Regions from separate parts of the Proteus hauseri genome, predicted to be linked through region 1. Evidence: predicted binding sites of a transcription regulator. Region 1 holds the regulator's gene; the other holds the start of a gene.
The links. The regulator PhoB, encoded in region 1, activates phosphate uptake and scavenging genes when phosphate is short. The targets are predictions, from matches to a motif close to CTGTCATAAAACTGNCNNAT.
Positions count from the first base shown of each region.

Region 2: a site for PhoB is predicted at 3,794-3,813, ahead of rbsK (ribokinase). Genes of this name have one in related genera too.

Region 1 is NZ_CP026364.1:2,258,773-2,268,929, forward strand. Features, by position in the region: gene PH4a_RS10280 (AAA family ATPase) at 1-1,563, opposite strand, end outside; gene sbcD (exonuclease subunit SbcD) at 1,563-2,795, opposite strand; gene phoB (phosphate regulon transcriptional regulator PhoB) at 3,017-3,706, shown strand; gene phoR (phosphate regulon sensor histidine kinase PhoR) at 3,730-5,037, shown strand; gene brnQ (branched-chain amino acid transport system II carrier protein) at 5,540-6,877, shown strand; gene ydhT (protein YdhT) at 6,965-7,933, opposite strand; gene phsC (thiosulfate reductase cytochrome B subunit) at 7,947-8,744, opposite strand; gene PH4a_RS10315 (4Fe-4S dicluster domain-containing protein) at 8,741-9,412, opposite strand; gene PH4a_RS10320 (YdhW family putative oxidoreductase system protein) at 9,482-10,157, opposite strand, start outside.
Region 2 is NZ_CP026364.1:1,937,362-1,947,518, forward strand. Features, by position in the region: gene PH4a_RS08900 (hypothetical protein) at 1-5, shown strand, start outside; gene prfH (peptide chain release factor H) at 90-701, opposite strand; gene PH4a_RS08910 (RNA ligase RtcB family protein) at 702-1,838, opposite strand; gene PH4a_RS08915 (DeoR family transcriptional regulator) at 2,164-2,940, opposite strand; gene deoC (deoxyribose-phosphate aldolase) at 2,998-3,666, opposite strand; gene rbsK (ribokinase) at 3,844-4,773, shown strand; gene murQ (N-acetylmuramic acid 6-phosphate etherase) at 5,025-5,936, shown strand; gene PH4a_RS08935 (PTS transporter subunit EIIC) at 5,980-7,344, shown strand; gene PH4a_RS08940 (MurR/RpiR family transcriptional regulator) at 7,376-8,227, shown strand; gene PH4a_RS08945 (sulfite exporter TauE/SafE family protein) at 8,228-9,019, shown strand; gene speFL (leader peptide SpeFL) at 9,325-9,426, shown strand; gene argF (ornithine carbamoyltransferase) at 9,564-10,157, shown strand, end outside.

The DNA.
Region 1 (10,157 bases):
TCGTTGCTGATTTATTTGTTGTATGCGGGGTGGAATATCCGAAATTGCATCCGTTTTAAATTGTTTATCAAGCTGAGCTTGATGTGTTTGCCATCGTTGCTGCTGTAAATGAAGGTGTATTTGTTGCTCATCTAATTCGTTAATGGCTTTTTTTAGTGAGATTGCCAGTACTTGTTCTTTTTCTTGCTCTTTTTTTTCACTTAACAGGCTTGTTTGATATTGCGCTGTAACTTCATCATATTGTTCAAAATAACGTTGCCATAAAGGTAGGTTTTCTGTTAATTGAGCATGGGATGCATGTTTTATTAAATAGTCATTTAATTGGTCTAGGTTTGCTTGGGATGATGTCCACTGTTGTTGTATTTGAGTAATCTGTTCTTGCGAATCTGAACATATTTTTTCGACGTTATTTTTTTGATGCGTTTTGGCAGTAATTTCTTGATGTAATAGGGCTAACTGACTATCTAGTGGCGTGATTTTTTCTCGAATTAATTGCAGTGTTTGTTGTTTTTGCTCCTGGTGCTTTTTCTGTTTATCGCGAGATATAACCAGTTTTTCATTAATAGGCTGACTTTGTTGTTCAAGTAGCTGTTTTTCACTATTGATTGTTAATAGTTGTTTTTCAATATAGCTTTGCTCTTGTAAAAGTCGGTTTTTCTCATCAAAAAGAGGTCGGATTTTTTCGGCAGGTTCGCTATTTTCAAGGCGTTGAATATCGGGCTGTGCTGCCACTAGAGCTTCTTGTGCTGCATTTACACCAATGAGCGCCGCATTTTGTTGTTGTTTTAAATCGGCTTCTTTTTCTTGCCATTGTTTAGTGGTTTGATATTCCAATTGCTCTTTTTGTAATTGAGTCTCTTGAGTATGGATCTCTGTTTGTTGAGTTAATAGCGCTTGACGAGCAGTTTCATCTAATAACGCCATCATTTGAGCTTGTTGTTTTAAGGCGTTTAATGTTTTTTCTTCTTCTCGCCAATTATCAAAAATAGTGCGTGAAATATGACGATAAATATCGGTTCCGGTGAGTTCTTCTAATAATTCAGCTCGAGATTTATCATCTGCATTGAGAAAAGCAGCAAATTGCCCTTGTGAAAGCAACATCGATTTAGTAAAACGTTCAAAATCAAGCCCTGTGATACTAATGATCATCTCTTTTACTTGGCTAATTTTTGTTGCCAATATTTTATCATCACCACCTGTTGTATTGATTTTTACCAATTCTGCTTGGGGGGCTTGAAGGTTGCCATCTTCTTTATAATTCGCGCGGCGTTGTTCCCAAAATGCACGATATGGCACACCTTTTACTTCAAACTCAACTTCTGCTAAACATTGCGCAGTATGGCGTGTCATTAATTCATTTTGTGATTGTGTGACTTTATCTAAACGAGGTGTTCGGTGATAAAGCGCTAAACTAATCGCATCTAACAGCGTTGTTTTACCAGCACCAGTAGGGCCAGTTATCGCAAATAATCCATTACTGACAAAAGGTTCTTGGCAAAAATCGATTTTCCACTCGCCTTTTAGGGAGTTAATATTTTTAAAACGCAGACTTAAGATTTTCATTATGCTTCTTTATTATCCTCTTGTTCTGCCATCTCAACGGCTTGCTTAAATAGCGTTTTTAGTTGTTGTTTTTTTTGTGGATCATTAATTTCATATTGCGCTAAACGTCGGTCAAAAACGTCATACACCGAGAGTTCTGATAGTGTCTCTTTTTCATCTTGAGTCAGTGCATTGCGCTGTTGTTTCGCTCTTCTTAATCGAATCACATCAAAAAGTGGATTATCAGTCAGCGCTTGAATTCGGCTTTGTATATCACTGAGGTAATCTTGTGTTGCTACTTCAATATCAAGCCAAATAGTGATGTCTTGTCCTTGATGCTGGTCACTGAGTTTTTCTAACTGCGTTTCAATCTCTTTTAGTGAGCCTTTTATGGTACGCAAAAGTTGAAATTCAGGAATAGGTAATAGCGTAAGTTGAGATAGTTGGTCTTGCTCAAAATCGATAAGACAGATGCTTTTTTGTTGCCCACTTTCATCAAAGCTCAGTGGAATAGGAGCACCGCTATAACGAATATGTTCTGATTTATTCACTATTTGTGGGCGATGGATATGTCCGAGTGCAATGTAATCAAATTTAGGGAATAACGTGGCTGAAAATGCATCTAAAGTGCCAATGTAAATCTCACGGGTCGAATCACTAACACTGGCACCAACCGTTGTAAGATGACCTGTTGCGATAATTGGAATAGCTACATCTAATTGATTACGCAAGGCTAGTGCATCTTGATATTGGTTGTGGTAATAAGCCGCTATTGCATCTTTTAATGCATTTTGTTTTTGTGCGCCTGATTGTCCACTTTGGCTAGTTATCATATCTCTAGGACGCAGATAAGGAATGGCACAAAGCAGCGCTCCGGGTGTGTTGTTTTTTTGATTAAGGATAACAGGGGGTTGAGGTTCATCAAAATGCACATTGGCAATCACTGTAGTATTTAAACAGGCTAACAATGATTTCGATTCATTTAATGTTGCAACAGAATCATGATTTCCAGCTAAAATAATAAGCTGACACTGGGTGTCTTTCATTGCAACAACAAAGCGATTATAAAGCTCACGGGCATAACTAGGGGGAGAACCCGTATCAAAAATATCACCAGCAACAATAAGTGCATCAACCTGGTAATCACGTATTTGTTTTAGTAACCAATCAAGAAATTGTTGATGTTCTTGCGCTCGGCTTTTGGTAAAAAAATATTGCCCTAAATGCCAGTCTGATGTGTGAATAATCCGCATTGCTATTCCTCTTTTTAATCTAGCAAGGAGTATAGCGCACCTCGCTTTTTTAGTGAAAATACGTTGTTAGATGCTTTTTTTGCGTGATTTTTCACCTTATTTTGTATTATTTACCTTAACAACACCCTCGTATTCCAGTAATGTCATGGTTAGTCATAAATCTGTCATAAAAGTGCCTCATAATCATTACGACCCTCTATATACATAACACAGGATAGAGTATGGCAAGGCGTATTCTTGTTGTTGAAGATGAAACCGCAATTCGAGAGATGATCTGTTTTGTGCTTGAGCAAAATGGATTTCAACCCATTGAAGCAGAAGATTATGATTCTGCATTGAGTTTTCTTATCGATCCTTACCCTGATCTGGTTTTATTAGATTGGATGATCCCGGGTGGATCAGGATTACAGATAATAAAGCAAATGAAGCGGGAAAGTACTACCCGTGATATCCCTATAATTATGTTAACGGCAAAAGGTGAAGAAGAAGACAAAGTCAAAGGACTCGAAACGGGTGCTGATGATTATGTTATTAAACCTTTTTCACCTAAAGAGTTAGTCGCACGAGTCAAAGCTATTTTACGACGCTTATCACCAATGTCAGCTGAAGATCTTATTGAATTTAATGGATTAAACCTTGACCCGGTGTCACACCGAGTTACAAGCCAAGATAAGCCGATAGATATGGGGCCAACAGAATTTAAACTCCTGCACTTTTTTATGACGCATCCTGAACGTGTGTACAGTAGAGAACAACTACTAAACTATGTTTGGGGAACGAATGTTTATGTGGAAGACCGAACCGTTGATGTTCATATCCGTCGATTACGTAAAGCGATAGAACAAGATGGGCATGACAGAATGATACAAACGGTACGTGGAACGGGATATCGCTTCTCTGCCCGTTTCTGAGTCAATAAGGGAGTAACTGTCAGGTGTTAGAACGATTATCGTGGAAAGCCCTCGTATGGGGGCTGTGTCTATTTTGTTTACCTGCCTTTATATTGTCACTTTTTATTGGTCATCTTCCTTGGTTGCTGGTGGCATCGCTACTTGGCGCACTTGTGTGGCATGCTTATAATTTGTTGAAATTATCTAAATGGTTATGGCTAGATAGGTCAGTATTACCTCCAGAAGGCAAAGGAGGTTGGGAACCTATTTTTTATGGTATTCGACAAACACAACAGCGTAACCGTAAGCGTCGTCGCGAGTTAGGTGAGTTAATTAAGCGTTTTCGTAGTGGCGCAGAAAGCTTGCCTGATGCGGTTGTGATGATGACGAATGAAGGTAATATTTTCTGGTGTAATAGCTTAGCGCAACATCTTTTAGGATTTCGTTGGCCTGAAGATAATGGGCAAAATATTTTTAACTTACTGCGTTATCCTGATTTCTTGCACTATTTTACGGTCGCTGATTTTAGCCGTCCCTTAACCCTCTCGCTTAATAATGGCTCTATTGTTGAATTTAGGATCATGCCATACAGTGAAGATCAACGCTTAATGGTTGCTCGAGACGTTACTGAAAAGAACAAGTTAGAAAATGCTCGTCGTGATTTTTTCGCTAATGTGAGTCATGAATTACGAACACCTTTAACCGTTATTCAAGGTTATCTTGAAGTAATGGAAGAGGGGGCGGTAGAAAATCCTAGAGAGCATAAAGCTATTTCGACGATGCAAGAGCAAGCTAAGCGTATGGATCTTTTGGTTCAGCAGCTTTTACAGCTTTCACGCATTGAATCAGCCCCGCATATTGATTTAAATACCGTTGTTGATATTCCGGCGATTTTGTCTGTAGTACAGCAAGAAGCAAACTCACTAAGCCAAGGGCAGCATAATATTATCTTTAATATTGATAATCATTGGGCAGTTCGAGGAAACGAGGAACAATTACGCAGCGCGGTTTCTAACTTAGTTTATAACGCTATCAATCATACCCCCGAGGGCACAACAATTAATGTCGAGTGGAAGAAAATTCCACAGGGTATGTTATTTAGTGTGTCAGACAATGGACAAGGGATTAGTGCGGAGCATTTAACACGCTTAACAGAACGTTTTTATCGTGTTGATAAAGCGCGTTCTCGTCATACAGGTGGAACAGGATTAGGTTTGGCAATAGTTAAAAAATCGCTCCAGCATCATCATTCACAACTTAATATTGAGAGTAAAGTAGGCCGAGGAAGTACCTTCTCATTTATTTTACCTCAAACATTGTTGTCTGCTAAAAATAGCATTGAACTCAAATAGCACTGAATACAAATTTGTATCTAAAAAGCCTTTATCACTTACTTTATATCGTAAGTTTTAAAGGCTTTTTTCTGTTCATAATAGCGGGTTTTAATATCAATAAATTTTAATATAGTAGCGTTAAATTTTAATATTTTTAATTAATAAGAACTTTAATTGAAAATTTTATTTTGCATAAATGATGAAAAAATACGCAAATCATATCGGGGATATTCGATGATATATGATAGTAATAACTATCTATGAAATAGAGTTTGGATGATTATTCTGGTTTTTTGATTGGCTATTGCCTTTTTTCATTATAAAAGTTTTACTTGTACCCTGTTATCGGCGATTTTTTCTATTTAAAGCGTAATTACTCTGCATTAAATGATTATTTATGGATATTATCCTGAATAGCAATGGTATTTGCTCAAATAGATATTGTTGATTTTATGTTGCATTAACTAATTGGCTGTTAATGTATTTTGACTAATCTTGTAACGATATATTAACAAAACTTATGGCGCATCGATTAACTTCCAGAGATATTCTGGCATTAGGATTTATGACATTTGCACTGTTTGTTGGTGCTGGAAATATCATTTTTCCTCCTATGGTAGGTTTGCAGTCAGGTGAATTTGTTTGGACTGCTGCACTTGGTTTTCTGATAACAGGAGTAGGCCTTCCTGTATTAACCGTTGTTGCACTCGCAAAAGTGGGTGGCGGAATTGAAGCACTTAGCACGCCTATCGGTAAGCCTATGGGGCTTCTATTGGCGATAGTTGCTTACTTAGCAGTAGGTCCCCTTTTTGCAACACCTCGTACCGCAACAGTTTCCTTTAAAGTTGGTATTGCCCCTTTAGTCGGTGATACTGAAATAGCATTGCTGATTTATAGCGTTGTCTACTTTTTAATTGTTATCGGTATTTCGCTTTATCCGGGAAAATTGCTTGATAGTGTTGGTCATATTCTCGCACCGATTAAAATTTTAGCGCTTGCAGCATTAGGTTTAGCCGCAATATTTTGGCCAGCGGGTGCGCCAATTCCTGCCACACAAGCCTATCAAGAAATGGCATTTACCCAAGGTTTTATTAATGGCTATCTCACTATGGATACGCTGGGTGCTATGGTATTTGGTATTGTTATTGTTAATGCTGCGCGTTCTCGTGGCATAGATAATTCATCGCTACTGACGCGTTATACAATGTGGGCTGGTATTATTGCTGGTGTGTTATTAACAGGGATTTATTTGAGTTTATTTAAACTCGGCTCTGCAAGTGGCAGCATTATCCCTGGCGCGCAAGATGGTGCTGATATTCTTCATGCCTATGTCCAGTATACTTTTGGTAACTTCGGTAGCTTTTTCTTAGCGTTGCTGATTTTCTTAGCCTGTATGGTTACTGCGGTTGGTTTAACCTGTGCTTGTGCCGAATTTTTTAGCCGTTACTTACCTATTTCTTACCGTACATTGGTATTAGTGCTAGCGGTATTCTCTGCGGTGGTATCAAACTTAGGTTTAAGTAAGTTAATTGAGTTTTCAATTCCAGTGCTGATCATGATTTATCCACCTTGTATTGTGATTATCTTAATGAGTTTCACATTACGTTTATGGAATAACTCAAGCCGTATTATTGCACCCGCAATGGCTATAAGTCTGTTTTTTGGTATCTTTGATGCAATGAAAGCATCCGATCACTTAAAGCATTTATTACCAGAATGGGCGGCAAAATTACCATTAAGTGAGCAAGGTTTAGCGTGGTTAATCCCAGTGCTAGTCACTATCGTTGTGTGTGGTATTTACGACAGAGTTGCAGGCTCTAATAGAAAAAAAGTTATTCATACTGAAGTGACTAAGTAAGCGATAATTTATTTAATTGAATAGCAAAAAGGGAAACGTGAGTTTCCCTTTTTGATTTGTCCTAATGATATTTGCTTGTAGTCTGATTTAAAACGAAGTAGCGGCCTGTTTTATATCTGAAATAGCTTGTTGATTTTCATCTAAATAATAGTGAATACCTGCGATAATGCCATCTTCACCTTCATAAAAGATTTTAAAGCGAGTTCGTTGTCCATCGTGATAAGCAATAACGGCACTGCCGCCTTTTCCTAGACAAAATTGATGAATACTTCCCGTTGAAATACAAATGCTATCGTTACCCGAAACGGTAATTTTGCAGTTATCACCGGTATTGATTGCAATAGCATTTTCACCCAGTAGTTTAATTTGTGCTAAATCACCCGTATTAGTGACTTTGGCTCGAGATTGAGACGCTGTGATAAAATTGCGCATGCCGCTATTAGCGATATGAACCCCGTTACCTGAAGCGTAAATTTTGACATCATTTCCACTATTACAAAGACGAGAGCGGCCACCTAAACTACCAATTCGGCACTGATTTCCGGTATTACTTATTTTGCCGGCAAAGCCAGTATTCATTAGCTGATTACCATAGCCTGTATTAGCAATGCTGTTTTCATCACCAGAAAAAGCCACGATATTATTGCTGCCACATAGCGCTAAACTAGTACTGATTTGCTGACTTTTTAACACCAATTGATGCCATTCAGTAGAAAATTGAATATTCTCCGAAGATGGAAGATTCACATGATAAGGTAATCGTTGTAGTGTAATACCTTGTTGCTGTTCGTTGCCTAACAGGGACAAGATGTTTTCCATCACTTCTTGTTCCTGCTGAGCAAAGGAACTACTGCTAAAATGGCGTAGATAAATATATTGGATCAGGCTTTCTATCCATTCTGTACGACGTTGTTTTATCAATTCAGTGTGGATAGCACTGTAAGTTCCTCCATGAGGAAAATATTTTAGAAACCAGCGATATAGCGATGTAGAAACTCGTAATTGGCGCAAGTTTTGTTTAGTTAATGTAATATTTTCCTCTGAAGGTACAGACATATAAGCTCCTTAATTAGTGTCGATGATAGCCGTCAACCATGCTGCGGAATGTTTGAAATGGTGTTCTACCTGTTGTACATAAATAAAGATGACCACAGATAAAAAAGACACTACAAACCGCTAAGATTTGATGCGCTATTAATAACCACGCTTTAAACATGATGGCATCAGCTGGGATTAATTCAGGTTGCTGTAATAAAACACCTGTAATCAATAACAGCGGTACTAAGCCGTACATCACACCTAAATAAGCCATTTGTTGTAATGGATTAAATTTTACGCAAGTTGTTGCAGGAAAAGGGTGGTCTTCACCTTTGATGATGCCATAGAGGTAAAAACGAGTTTGCATCAAAGCACGTTGGATCCAGTTTTTTCCGTCAATGCGGTAAAATTTACCATTTCCACCCACAAGATTAATCAATACAAAAGCTAACCAACAAACTAACAGTAGATAACCACAAATAGCATGTACATTAACGAGTAATGCCGTATCGTGAGCCGAAAGTAGGGCAAAGTGATTAATGCCACCACTTATAAGTAATAAAATAAATAAGGATGCATTACTCCAGTGCCATAAACGAACCGCTTTTGAGTAAAGATAAAGCCGCTCTTCTTTATGAGCTTCACCCTGTGGTGTTGCAAAGCGATAGCGTAAAAAACCATGGAGCGCGAGCACAAAAAGCATACCGATAAAGAGTACGCCTGCAACAATTAGCCAAAGCGGCAAATAGTCAGGGGTATAAATTAAGACGTACTCTTTTAAGCTAGCTTGAAATTGCTCAGCATTTGGCATGATATTAACGACACTCATACTTTACCCCCCTCTTGTGCATGAGGACCTACACGACGATAGAGATGTGGTTTACCTGCACCATCTAACTGATAGATATAGTAATCATGTGTTTTGAGCCACTCTTGAATTTGAGGGCTATCTTCTTTACCAAATAACAGCGCATTTTGTGGACAAGCACTGACACAAATCGGTGGAAATCCCTTTTGTAAGCGCGATTCAAGGCAAAAATCACATTTATCCGCGATATGAGTGACAGGATTAAGATAACGGACCTGATATGGACATGCTGGTATGCAGTAGCTACAGCCAATACATTTTTCTTTTTCTACGCGTACAATGCCATTTGTTTCATCGCGCCAAGAAGCACCAGTAGGACAAACAGTGATACAAGGTGCATCTTCACATTGTTGGCAAGAGTGGCGAAAAAAGTGATATTGGTCATTATCTTCTTTTAGGCTCAATGGAATATGAGCGATATCCATACGCGCCATTCCCGTTGGGACTTTATTTAGTCTACGACATGCAGTGGCGCAAATATTACAGCCATTACATAGCGTTTCATCATGGATCATGGCATAGCGGATTGGTTTTTTTTCTGCTGTTGCGGCTAGCGCACTTCCTAGTGGCGCACTGAAAAAAATGACCGATCCCATACCTGCTACAAATTTACGGCGAGAAACACGCATTATTTTTGCTCCTCTGTCTGATGATGTTGTGATACCCACAGGACTTTGGCGCTATAAGTAGGAACAACATTAAGGATTTTCATATTGTTCTACCTCTAGCCATTCAGTTAAGCCTCGTGCTTTGCCATAACTCATTAGCTTGTTACTAAAGAGATAAGGTGCATCGTTTGAGGCATAAATTTGCTGAATATCCTGAAAGTCAGGATGGGTTTTCATCAGTAGCAGTGCATCTTCAATCTCTGAAGCCGCATATTTAAAAGGCTCAGACATCAACATGCTCTGTTTCAATGGACGAGGGTAAGTTTCACACTCAAAGCGCACAACACCTGCAATTGCGGTGCAAATATCTGCGTGGCGATTAAGCAATTGCAGCTGTGCGTAGTTATCTGACATAAAATCAGTTGAGTAGAAATAATCTTGTTCATTGAGACTTAAATGGGCGATATCGATAAACTCATCTCCATTTAACGCTATTTTTAATTGCGCTATATCTTCAACAGATAGCGAATAGGGCGCTTCAAAAAGCGTTGAAATGGCTAAAAGTTCACCTTCCTTTGAACATTGACGTATAGCATTCGCTAAATGTTGTTCAGCAGATAATTTCGGTACTTCTGTCGGTGTTTCTTCATTTATCTCAGCACTGGTATTGGATGATAAACCAACACCTTGTTCTGATAATGGCAGTAGCCAACGACGACGAGAAATATCTGGTTGTTCTACTAAAACATCACCATCAGCGATATCT
Region 2 (10,157 bases), 320 kb from region 1:
TGTGATTTAAAAATCTTATTGCAGGGCATTTTTGTCTTTACAAAGCCACGATTAAAATCGTGGCTTTGATTTTGTTATATCAATAATACTTATTTAGTCGTTGGGACAAAATCGTTACCTGAAAAACACCGTGCTGCGTTTCCACGAATAACGCGATGATGAGCAATATGGCGCTGACTATTTAATGAGGCTTGTTGTTTCATCATATAATTATCTAAATGCCATGCAATAAGTTGTTTAGCCAGCTTTTTATTGGCATGTTGGCTACGTTCTGATTGTACTTTTACACTAATACCTGTGGCGATATGTGTGGCTCTTACCGCAGATTCTGTTTTATTGACATGCTGACCTCCGGGACCATTAGAACGCATGGTTTCAAACACAATCTCGTTATCGTTAATTTCATTCGGTTGCTCAAAACAAGCGACACCAATAAACCAATTTTTACGTTTGTGCTTTGGTCTTAAGGTGCTTGCACATTGCCATTGCACTGAACCTGTCCATTGTTGAACAATAGATTGTGCATCAGTACCTTCAATAGAAACTAAGGCTGATTTTAAACCATAACGAGAAGGTTCTTTTTCAAGTACCGCGATTTTTACTTGTTGCTTTTCAACCGATTTTAAAAAGTAGTGCAACGCTTTTTCAACGGCTACACAACACTCTTCAGGCCCTTGAGCTGAGGAAAATTGTAATAACATTTACGCTATCTCCCCACTGGTTTTGTAAGTTATCAGTGGTTTTAAACGTGCGATAACCTCGATTAAACCTATACTCACCATGCTTTCTACCACGGTTTCAATCGATTTATAAGATTGAGGTGCTTCTTCATAAATCAATTGTTTATTGGCACAAATAACGCGACTGCCTAATGATGTGCGAGAAAGCTGCAATGGTGTAAAACGATGAGATAAACGGCCTTTGCATTCTGTACGCATCCATTTTCGACCCGCGCCATGAGGTAACGAATTTAAGCTTAAATCAGAAGCAATGGGCTTCACAATATAGCTATAGTCACCACGAGAACCAGGGATCACGACGAGATCATGGTGTGCAGGCGTTGCCCCTTTACGATGTAACCAACCTTGTTGACCATGCAATTCGCAAGGCTCAACCAAATTATGGTTAACATCCGCAATAACATGACCATGAGTATGGATCTGTTGCATCATTCTTTCGCCAATTAATTGACGATTAAGTTCTGCATAACGAAGTGCATCGTTATGAGCGAGCAAATAATCGCTTGCCATATCAGTGTCTTGTTCTAAACCCTTATGGCCGAACTGCTCAGTGTGGGATCGTAAAATAGATTGTCCTAATCCACGAGAACCACTATGCACTAATAACAACACCTGTTTTTTATTAATACCACTTTGTGCAAACAGGGTTTCATTTACAACTTGGTCAATTTGCTGAAACTCAGCAAAATGATTACCACCACCAATAGATCCTAAAGAGCCTGCGAAAGGATGATTTTGTCTCTGTTTTGGCAAATTTTCTTCTAGCCATTCAGAAGTGGCGATATCACTCATTTGGCTTAATTGTTTTTCCAGCTTATCTAAATTGAGTTTATTGTTTTTAAATTCGGTCTGAAATAACGTCATACCACAGCCAATATCATTACCAACTAAAGCAGGGTAAAAGCGGTTAACAGAAAAAAAGGCTGCGCCAATAGGATAACCACGGCCGGGATGCAGATCTGGCATGCCAGCCACATAAGCCATATTAGGGAGTTGAGCAGTAATTTCTAATTGTTGGATTGCTTTGCTTTCAATCCAAGTATCATCTGACGCGATATAACAAACACGGTCAGATAAATAATGAACACACTTGTCCATATACCAATCCATATAATGTAAAGGATAAAAAAATAAATTGATTGGCGGACAGCAAAAAGAAGGAAAAAAGAATTACTTCTGAGATTGTCCGCAAAGAGTATTCATATTAATTGTTGTCATGGGATACCTCCTTGCAGTTAAGTGAAATGAGTGTTTAATAAAAAATCGGGGGCATAGTAACCACTTTTTTTTGCTTTGGCAATGGAAAACGAGTTTTGTTTATTATTGATTTTTGGAGAAGATAAAAATAAAAGTAGATTATTTTATTTAAGTTTTACTTTTGTTAACTAACTATTCTAGTTAATGATAAAAACTAAACGGAAAACTAATAAATAACTTTTACTGAGCTTTTTCGACAATAATTTTCATAGTCATCCGTTAATTTTCTATCGGTAATAACAACATCAAATAGCGCTAAATCGCCCATATTTCCTGTTGCTGTTTCATCAAAGCAGTGATATTTCGTTAATAGGATTTTACGAATAGATTTATCCATCGCTTTTTTCTTCATATATAAATCGTCGATGTTGTAACAGGTAACACCAAAATCGAGGTGTACACCTTCAGCGGAGATAAATGCTTTTTTAGGATTAATGCTATCAAGATAAGAAGGTTGAGTTGGGTTATAAAAAGAGTCACTTTTAGGGCGGTATTCTCCACCACAGAGTAATACGGTGGCGTTTTTTTTCTGACTTAATGCAAGAAATACCCGATGTGAATAACAAATTCCCGTGAAGTGAAGGTTATCTGGGATAAGCTCAATTAGAGTGGGAATAGATTGGCCATTATCGAAAAATAACACATCCCCCTCTGAAACCATGCCCGCAGCAAGATTAGGAATATGTAACTCTTGGGTTTGATCTGGCGTAATAATATCGGACGATGTTGCTATTAAGCCAGCATGAGGTTGTGCTAATGCAACAATATAACCACCAAGCAGCGACATCGGAAATGGGTTTTCTGAATCCGAATTTAAATCACGTCGGATAGTCATTTCTGAAACTTCAAGGATCCTTGCGGCATCTTTAAGATGTATGCGACCTGAGCGTTTAATACATTCACTGAGGCGGCGCAAACGTTCGTGCTGTTTGGTCTCTATCACCGAAGGATCCTTGTGTTAATTAATTGCGTGCACCGAGAAAATGCACGCTAACTATAATTAGTAGTTTGATTCTGGTGCATCTGAATCTGTTGCAATAGCCACACTTGCACTAGCACCAATACGTGTTGCACCGGCTTTGATCATATTCAGTGCAGTTTGGCGATCACGAACACCACCAGATGCTTTTACACCAATTTCGTCACCGACTGTTGCACGCATTAAAGCAACATGATGCTCTGTTGCACCCATTGTACTGTATCCTGTTGATGTTTTCACAAAATCAACGCGGATCTCACGACACATTTCACAAACTAAACGTACTTCGTCATCAGTTAATAGGCAAGTTTCTAAAATAACTTTCAGTGTTGTGTTACCACAAGCCGCTTTTACTGCTTCGATATCTTGTTTTACAAAGTCTAAACGACCGCTTTTTAACATACCGATATTGATAACCATATCAACTTCTTGTGCACCTTGGCGAATAGCTTCAGCTGCTTCAAATGCTTTAGTTGCTGTTAAACCCGCACCAAATGGGAAGTCGATAACACAACAGACTTTAACATCACTGCCTTCAAGGCAAGTTCTTGCTAAAGGGATATAAGAAGTGTTAATACAAACAGAGAAGAAACCGTGTTCTACAGCTTCAGCACACAATGTCTTGATTTGTGTTTCAGTTGTATCTGCAGCAAGAAGGGTATGATCGATATAATTAGCTAATGGACGCATAGTGTATTCCTTAATAGAAGATTGTTATTTATCACTCATGTGATTTTGGCAACATATTAGTGCTGTTCTAACACGATAACAATCACAAATGATATTTAAATAACATGATATTGTTATACACCTATCAAAATGTAACTTTTATAACATTATTAATTTCACATAAGAGTAAGAGGCGCTATGGATATTGCAGTGATTGGTTCAAATATGGTGGATTTGATCACCTATATAGACCGTATGCCAAAAGAGGGAGAAACCCTTGAGGCGCCGGCATTTAAAATTGGTTGTGGTGGTAAAGGCGCAAATCAAGCGGTTGCTGCTGCAAAATTGAATTCAAAAGTGATGATGCTAACAAAAGTGGGCGATGATATTTTCGCAGATAACACCATTATGAATTTAGAGTCTTATGGTATTAACACTCGTTATGTGGAAAAAGTACCCGGTACCACAAGTGGGGTTGCGCCTATTTTTGTGACTTCCAAATCATCAAATAGTATTTTAATTGTGAAAGGTGCCAATCAACATTTATCACCAGAAGATATTGATAGAGCGGCAGAGAGCCTGAAAAAGTGCAAAATTATCGTATTGCAATTAGAAATCCCAGTTGAAACGGTCTATCACGCCATTGAGTTTGGTAATAAACACGCAATTCCTGTGTTATTTAACCCCGCCCCCGCTTCAAAAACGTTAGATTTATCTATTGCTGCTCAATGTGATTTTTTTGTTCCTAATGAAACAGAACTTGAAATTTTAACTGCAATGCCAATCACCACAATGGATGAAATCCGAGATGCGGCTAGCTTTTTGCTGAAGAAAGGCTTTAAAAATATCATTGTGACATTAGGTGAAAAAGGCGCGCTGTGGATGAACGGCGAAATAGAGAAATATATTCCAGCAATAGATGTCGATGCTATTGATACCAGTGGTGCCGGCGATGCTTTTATTGGCTGTTTCTCTCACTATTATGTGCACACAGGTAATATTGAAGAGGCGTTAAATAAAGCAGTTATGTTTTCAGGATTAAGTGTTGCAGGTAAAGGGACGCAATCGTCATATCCGAGTATTGAAGAGTTTGGCTTATTTTTATCGAATAAAAATAATTCTATTTAATTGCTAAAGTAACTGCGTTTAATTCTCCTATCTTATTGAGATAGGAGAATATAAAAATAATAGTGCTATCAAATTTAGTTTTGAAAAAACTGCATTAATGCGAGATGTTGGACAATTTCTTACCTATCAAAATATTTTTTCATGAATTTTTATAGTGTGATTAAACTCACAAAATAGTAACAAGTTTAGTTGAAATAAAATTTCACAAGATGTATTTTTGTGTGAAATTTAATTTCATTAAGGTTGTTGCGATGAAAGATGATGCATTGAGCCAATGTCTTATCAATGAGAGTAATCAAGAAACAGCTCAGTTTTCTGAGTTAACAGCATTAGAATTAGTCACCTTGATAAACAGCGCTGATATGACAGTGGCACAAGCAGTGCAGAAGGTGTTACCTGCCGTTGCTCAAACAGTGGAAGCCATTACTGAGCGATTACAAAAAGGTGGACGTATTTTTTATGTTGGTGCGGGTACCAGTGGTCGATTGGCTGTTTTGGATAGCGCAGAGTGTCCGCCTACTTTTGGCGTATCGCCAACACTTGTGCAAGCTATTATCGCTGGTGGGCATGATGCAATGCTAAAAGCGGTTGAAAATATTGAAGATAGCCAAAGTGCCGCAATTGAAGAACTCCATCGCCGTAATGTGAGCGAAAAAGATGTTGTGGTTGGTATTGCAGCCAGCGGTCGAACACCATTTACCGTGGCAGCATTGCGATATGGCAAAAAAATTCACGCACTAACCGTGTCTATTACTACACGCGGTAAAAGCATCATGAGCGATATTGCTGATTTTTCAATTGCTCCTGATGTTGGCCCTGAAGTTTTAACTGGGTCAACCAGAATGAAAAGTGGCACAGCACAAAAGATGATTTTAGGGATGTTAAGCACCAGCGTAATGACTCGACTTGGAAAAGTGCACAAAAATCTTATGGTTGATGTTATTGCGAGTAACGAAAAGCTTCAACGACGCGCTGAAGGTATTGTGAGTGAAGTGTGTGGCATCACAGCAGAAAAAGCCGCAGAGCTGTTAAATATGGTTGATTATCATCCACGAAAAGCCATTTTAATGTATGAGTTACACCTTAGCGTGGATAAGGTAGAGCAGATCACACAGCAATACCCTTATCGTTCACTACAACAACAACTTGCTCTATTTAACTAATAACAAGATGAGTCACTACTCTTAAACTCTAGCAGGCACACTTATGGCTAATAAAATAGAACACCTAGATACATTAGCATTAGAAATAGAAAAACAAGCCGGTGGGTTTCAAAATATCGCAACCTTAACCCATTGTATGACCCGTATTCGTTTAATTTTAAAAGAGGGCTCACTGTTTAATTCAGATGCGTTAAAACAGGTTGAAGGCGTTAAAGGTGTTGTTTTTAATGGTGAACAGCATCAGGTTATTGTCGGAATGGGAACCGCAGCAAAAGTTTATTCTATTATGAATAAGCGCATGCAAAAAAATGCAGAAAATAGCGACGAAGAACCGGCGTCAACACCAGTGAAAAAAGGTTTTTCAATTCGCCGTACATTGAATACGTTGGCTGCTATTTTTGTTCCGACTATTCCAGCATTAATTGGCTGTGGTTTGATTATGGGGCTAATTAATATTATTCGCTTAGTAGCTCCGGGGTTAGTCGAACAGTTTCCTGAGTTATTTAAATTATTTAAATTAATTGGTAGCACCGTATTTGCTTATCTTTCTATTATGATTGGTATTAATACGGCAAAAGAATTAGGTGCATCAACCTCTATTGGTGCAGTAATGGCAGGGTTACTGGCGATGCCAGGGCTTGCAGATATCACTTTATTGGGTGAAAAATTACAGCCAAATAGCGGCGGAATTTTTGCAGTATTAATGGTTGTGGTGTTCTCTTCAAAATTAGAGTTATGGTTTCGTAGCATTGTTAAAGAAAGCCTCGATCTTATTTTAACGCCATTTGTCACTATTCTAGTTTCTTCCCTAGTAGCGATAATGATTTTCCAACCTATTGGTCATTATCTTAATCAGTTATTGGCACAAGGTGTGTCGTTGTCGTTATTAAATCAAGGTGGCGGTGCTGTTGTAACGGGTGCTGCTTTAGGTGGTAGCTTCTTATTTTTATTATTAACAGGGTTACACCAAGGTTTAATTCCTATTCATACTGAGATTTTAAATACCTTCGGGTTAAATTATTTATTCCCTATTTTAGCCATGGGGGGAATGGGACAAGTTGGTTCTTGTTTCTGGGTTTATTTACGTACTAAAAATCAGCGCTTAAAGAAAACATTAATGGGTGCATTACCTGTGGGAATTTTTGGTGTCGGTGAGCCATTATTATTCGGTGTGTCATTACCACTAGGAAAACCGTTTATCGCGGGTTGTATTGGTGGTGCTGCTGGGGGTGCATTAATGGCTTATTTCCAAGTGGGCATTATTATTCCATTTGGTACTGCGGGTTTATCATTAATTCCTTTAGTTGGTGATGGGCAAATCACTAAATTCTTAATTGCCGTATTAGGGGCGTGGGTTGTTGGCTTTATTGCCAGTATGATCATCGGATTTACAGACCCAGAAAAGTAAGAAAAAAATCGATAATAAAAAGGATAACAGCATGTCTACAGTGACAAAAAAGCTTGAAAATTTACTCATGCAAGGCAAAGGAACTGAACAGCGTATAGCGCATTATTTACTGGAAAATAGCGAAAATATTGCCAGTATGAATGCGGCAGAGCTTGCGCTTAAAGCGGGTGTTAGCAGTGCCTCTGTTATCCGATTTTCTCGCCAAATGGGATATAGCGGTTATCCTGAATTTAAAGTTGATTACCTTTCAGAAGAAAAACAACAAAAAAACAATGGCGATGTACTTTATGGAAATTTAGCTAAAACAGATACGACAGAACAGATTATTGTTAAAACAGGTCACTTATTTACCAGTGCAATTCAGGATTCATTAGCATTATTAGATGCGAACACTATTGATGTGTTAGCTCAAAATATGGTGTCGGCAAAACGTATTGTTTTATTTGGTATAGGCGCATCTTCGGTGGTTGCGAGCGATATTTTTCATAAATTAATTCGAGTAAATAAAAACGCCTTATTTAGCCCCGATTTGCATGCTCAATTAGCTTATTCTGCCAATTTATCTTCCGATGATTTAGCCATTGCGGTGACAGCGAGGGGAAACACGGTTGATATTAACCGTATGCTAAAATCAGCAAAAAAAGATAAGTGTTTAACTATGGCGTTAACTCGTTTCGGTCAAGATGAAGCAACACGACTTGCTGATTATACTTTGCCTTATTTCTATGATGAGCAGCACTCCCAATTAGGTGTTATTACTCCTCAAGTTTTACAAATGGTGGCATTTGATGTGCTGTTTTTTAAATATATGACATTGGTAAATGAGCAAGCAGAAAGAGCCTTATTAAAAGGACGACAAGCTGTTATGCAGGGGAATCAGTAAATGTTATTAGTCACCATATTAGCTGTTGGTGCGGCAATTGGTTTAATTATTAGCACAACAGGTGTGGGTGGTGGTGTTATTGTTTTACCCGTTTTAACTTACTTTTTTGGTATGGATGCATTAATGGCTGTAGCAACCGCTAATTTGCTCTCTATGCTAATGAAAGTAACTTCTTCTTACATGCATTTTCGTTTAGGTAATATTCCTTTTAAACGCGCCTTAATAGTATTAGGAATAATGCTACCAAGTACCTTTTTAGCCAGTATATTCGTCAATTATTTAGGTTCATTAAATGAGTATCAGCAGCAAGTCGAATGGGGAATCAATGCGCTGGTAGTTGCTGCGATAGTTTTTTCTCTATTTTTGTTTATTCAGCGTATGTTTTTTTCATTACCGACTAAAACCGTTAATGATAGTGCAGAACTTGTACCATTAAATATTCGGGCATTGTTATTACCGGCGATAAGTGCAGGTGTAGTATTAGGTGCAACGGGGGTCGGTGGCGGGGTTGTCGTGCTGCCTTTGCTTTTGCGTTATGCCAATCTCTCTATTAAACAAGCCATTGGTACATCTATTTTTACCACAACACTATTATCGGGATCTTCAGCATTAGCTTATATGCAAGATGGCCACACTGATGTTCATCTTGCTCTGATGCTTTTTTTAGGATCTTTAATCTCAATTCCGCTATCAAAGTGGTTACTTACCCGAATGCCTGATCGCGTATTTCAATATGCCACGCTTTTTTTAATTATTTGTAGTGCGGTGATGATGTTAGCTAGATTATTTTGATATTTAATGTATCTATAATGTTAATAAAAAATAACTTTAATAAATCGTTATAAATTAAATCTTATAAAATTTATCGCTATTTTTTATATTTAATAATTAATCGAGATAGATTAATAAGATAATGGCCATAATATATTGCTATCATTTTTTTAGTGTTAACAGTATGTGCTTTTCGCCATTAATTTATAACTAAAACTAGTTTTAGCTATAAATAGATAATTGAGATGATAGTCACAATAATATTATTTCCTATATGTTTCACTTAATCCCTCGTTTAAATATCTATATAGGAGGGTGCTAGTATTATGGAAAATAATAATAGAAAAACGCCTCATATAAGACGTATTACACATATCATGATGTATAAGCAGCGCCAATGCTTTCATTTCTCTGTATTTAACGGATAATTTCTTTTTCTCTCTCTAATAGTACGTATATATTCCCTGATTATATTGACTTTCAATATTATCGGGTGAGTTTCTATTTTTAATAATAACGTATTTTCACTCTATTATTCTCAAAATAATTAGGAGATAGGATTATTATGTCTATTAATATTAAAGGCAGAAGTTTTTTAAAATTACTCGATTTCTCTTCTGATGAAATTCAATATTTATTGAAGCTTTCTAAACATTTTAAATCATTAAAAATAGCGGGAATTCCTCATCGCTCACTTGAAGGCAAAAATATTGTTTTATTATTTGAAAAAACCTCAACACGGACTCGTTGTGCTTTCGAGGTCGCTGGATATGATTTAGGCATGGGAGTGACTTATCTTGATCCTGGTTCATCTCAAATGGGTAAGAAAGAATCTATTGAAGATACTGCGCGGGTTTTAGGACGTTTTTATGATGGGATTGAATATCGTGGTTTTGATCAGTCTCTGGTTGAAGAGCTGGCAGCAAAATCAGGAGTGCCAGTATGGAATGGGTTAACAGATAAATTTCACCCAACACAAATGTTGGCAGATATGCTAACTGTTGAAGAGAATTTTGGCCATTTAAAAGGCTTGAAACTGACATTTTTTGGTGATGCACGTAATAATGTGGCGAATTCTTTAATGGTTGTTTGTGCCAAACTCGGTCTGCATTTTACAGCTTGTGGCCCAGCATCATTAATGCCAGAAGAAGGGTTGGTG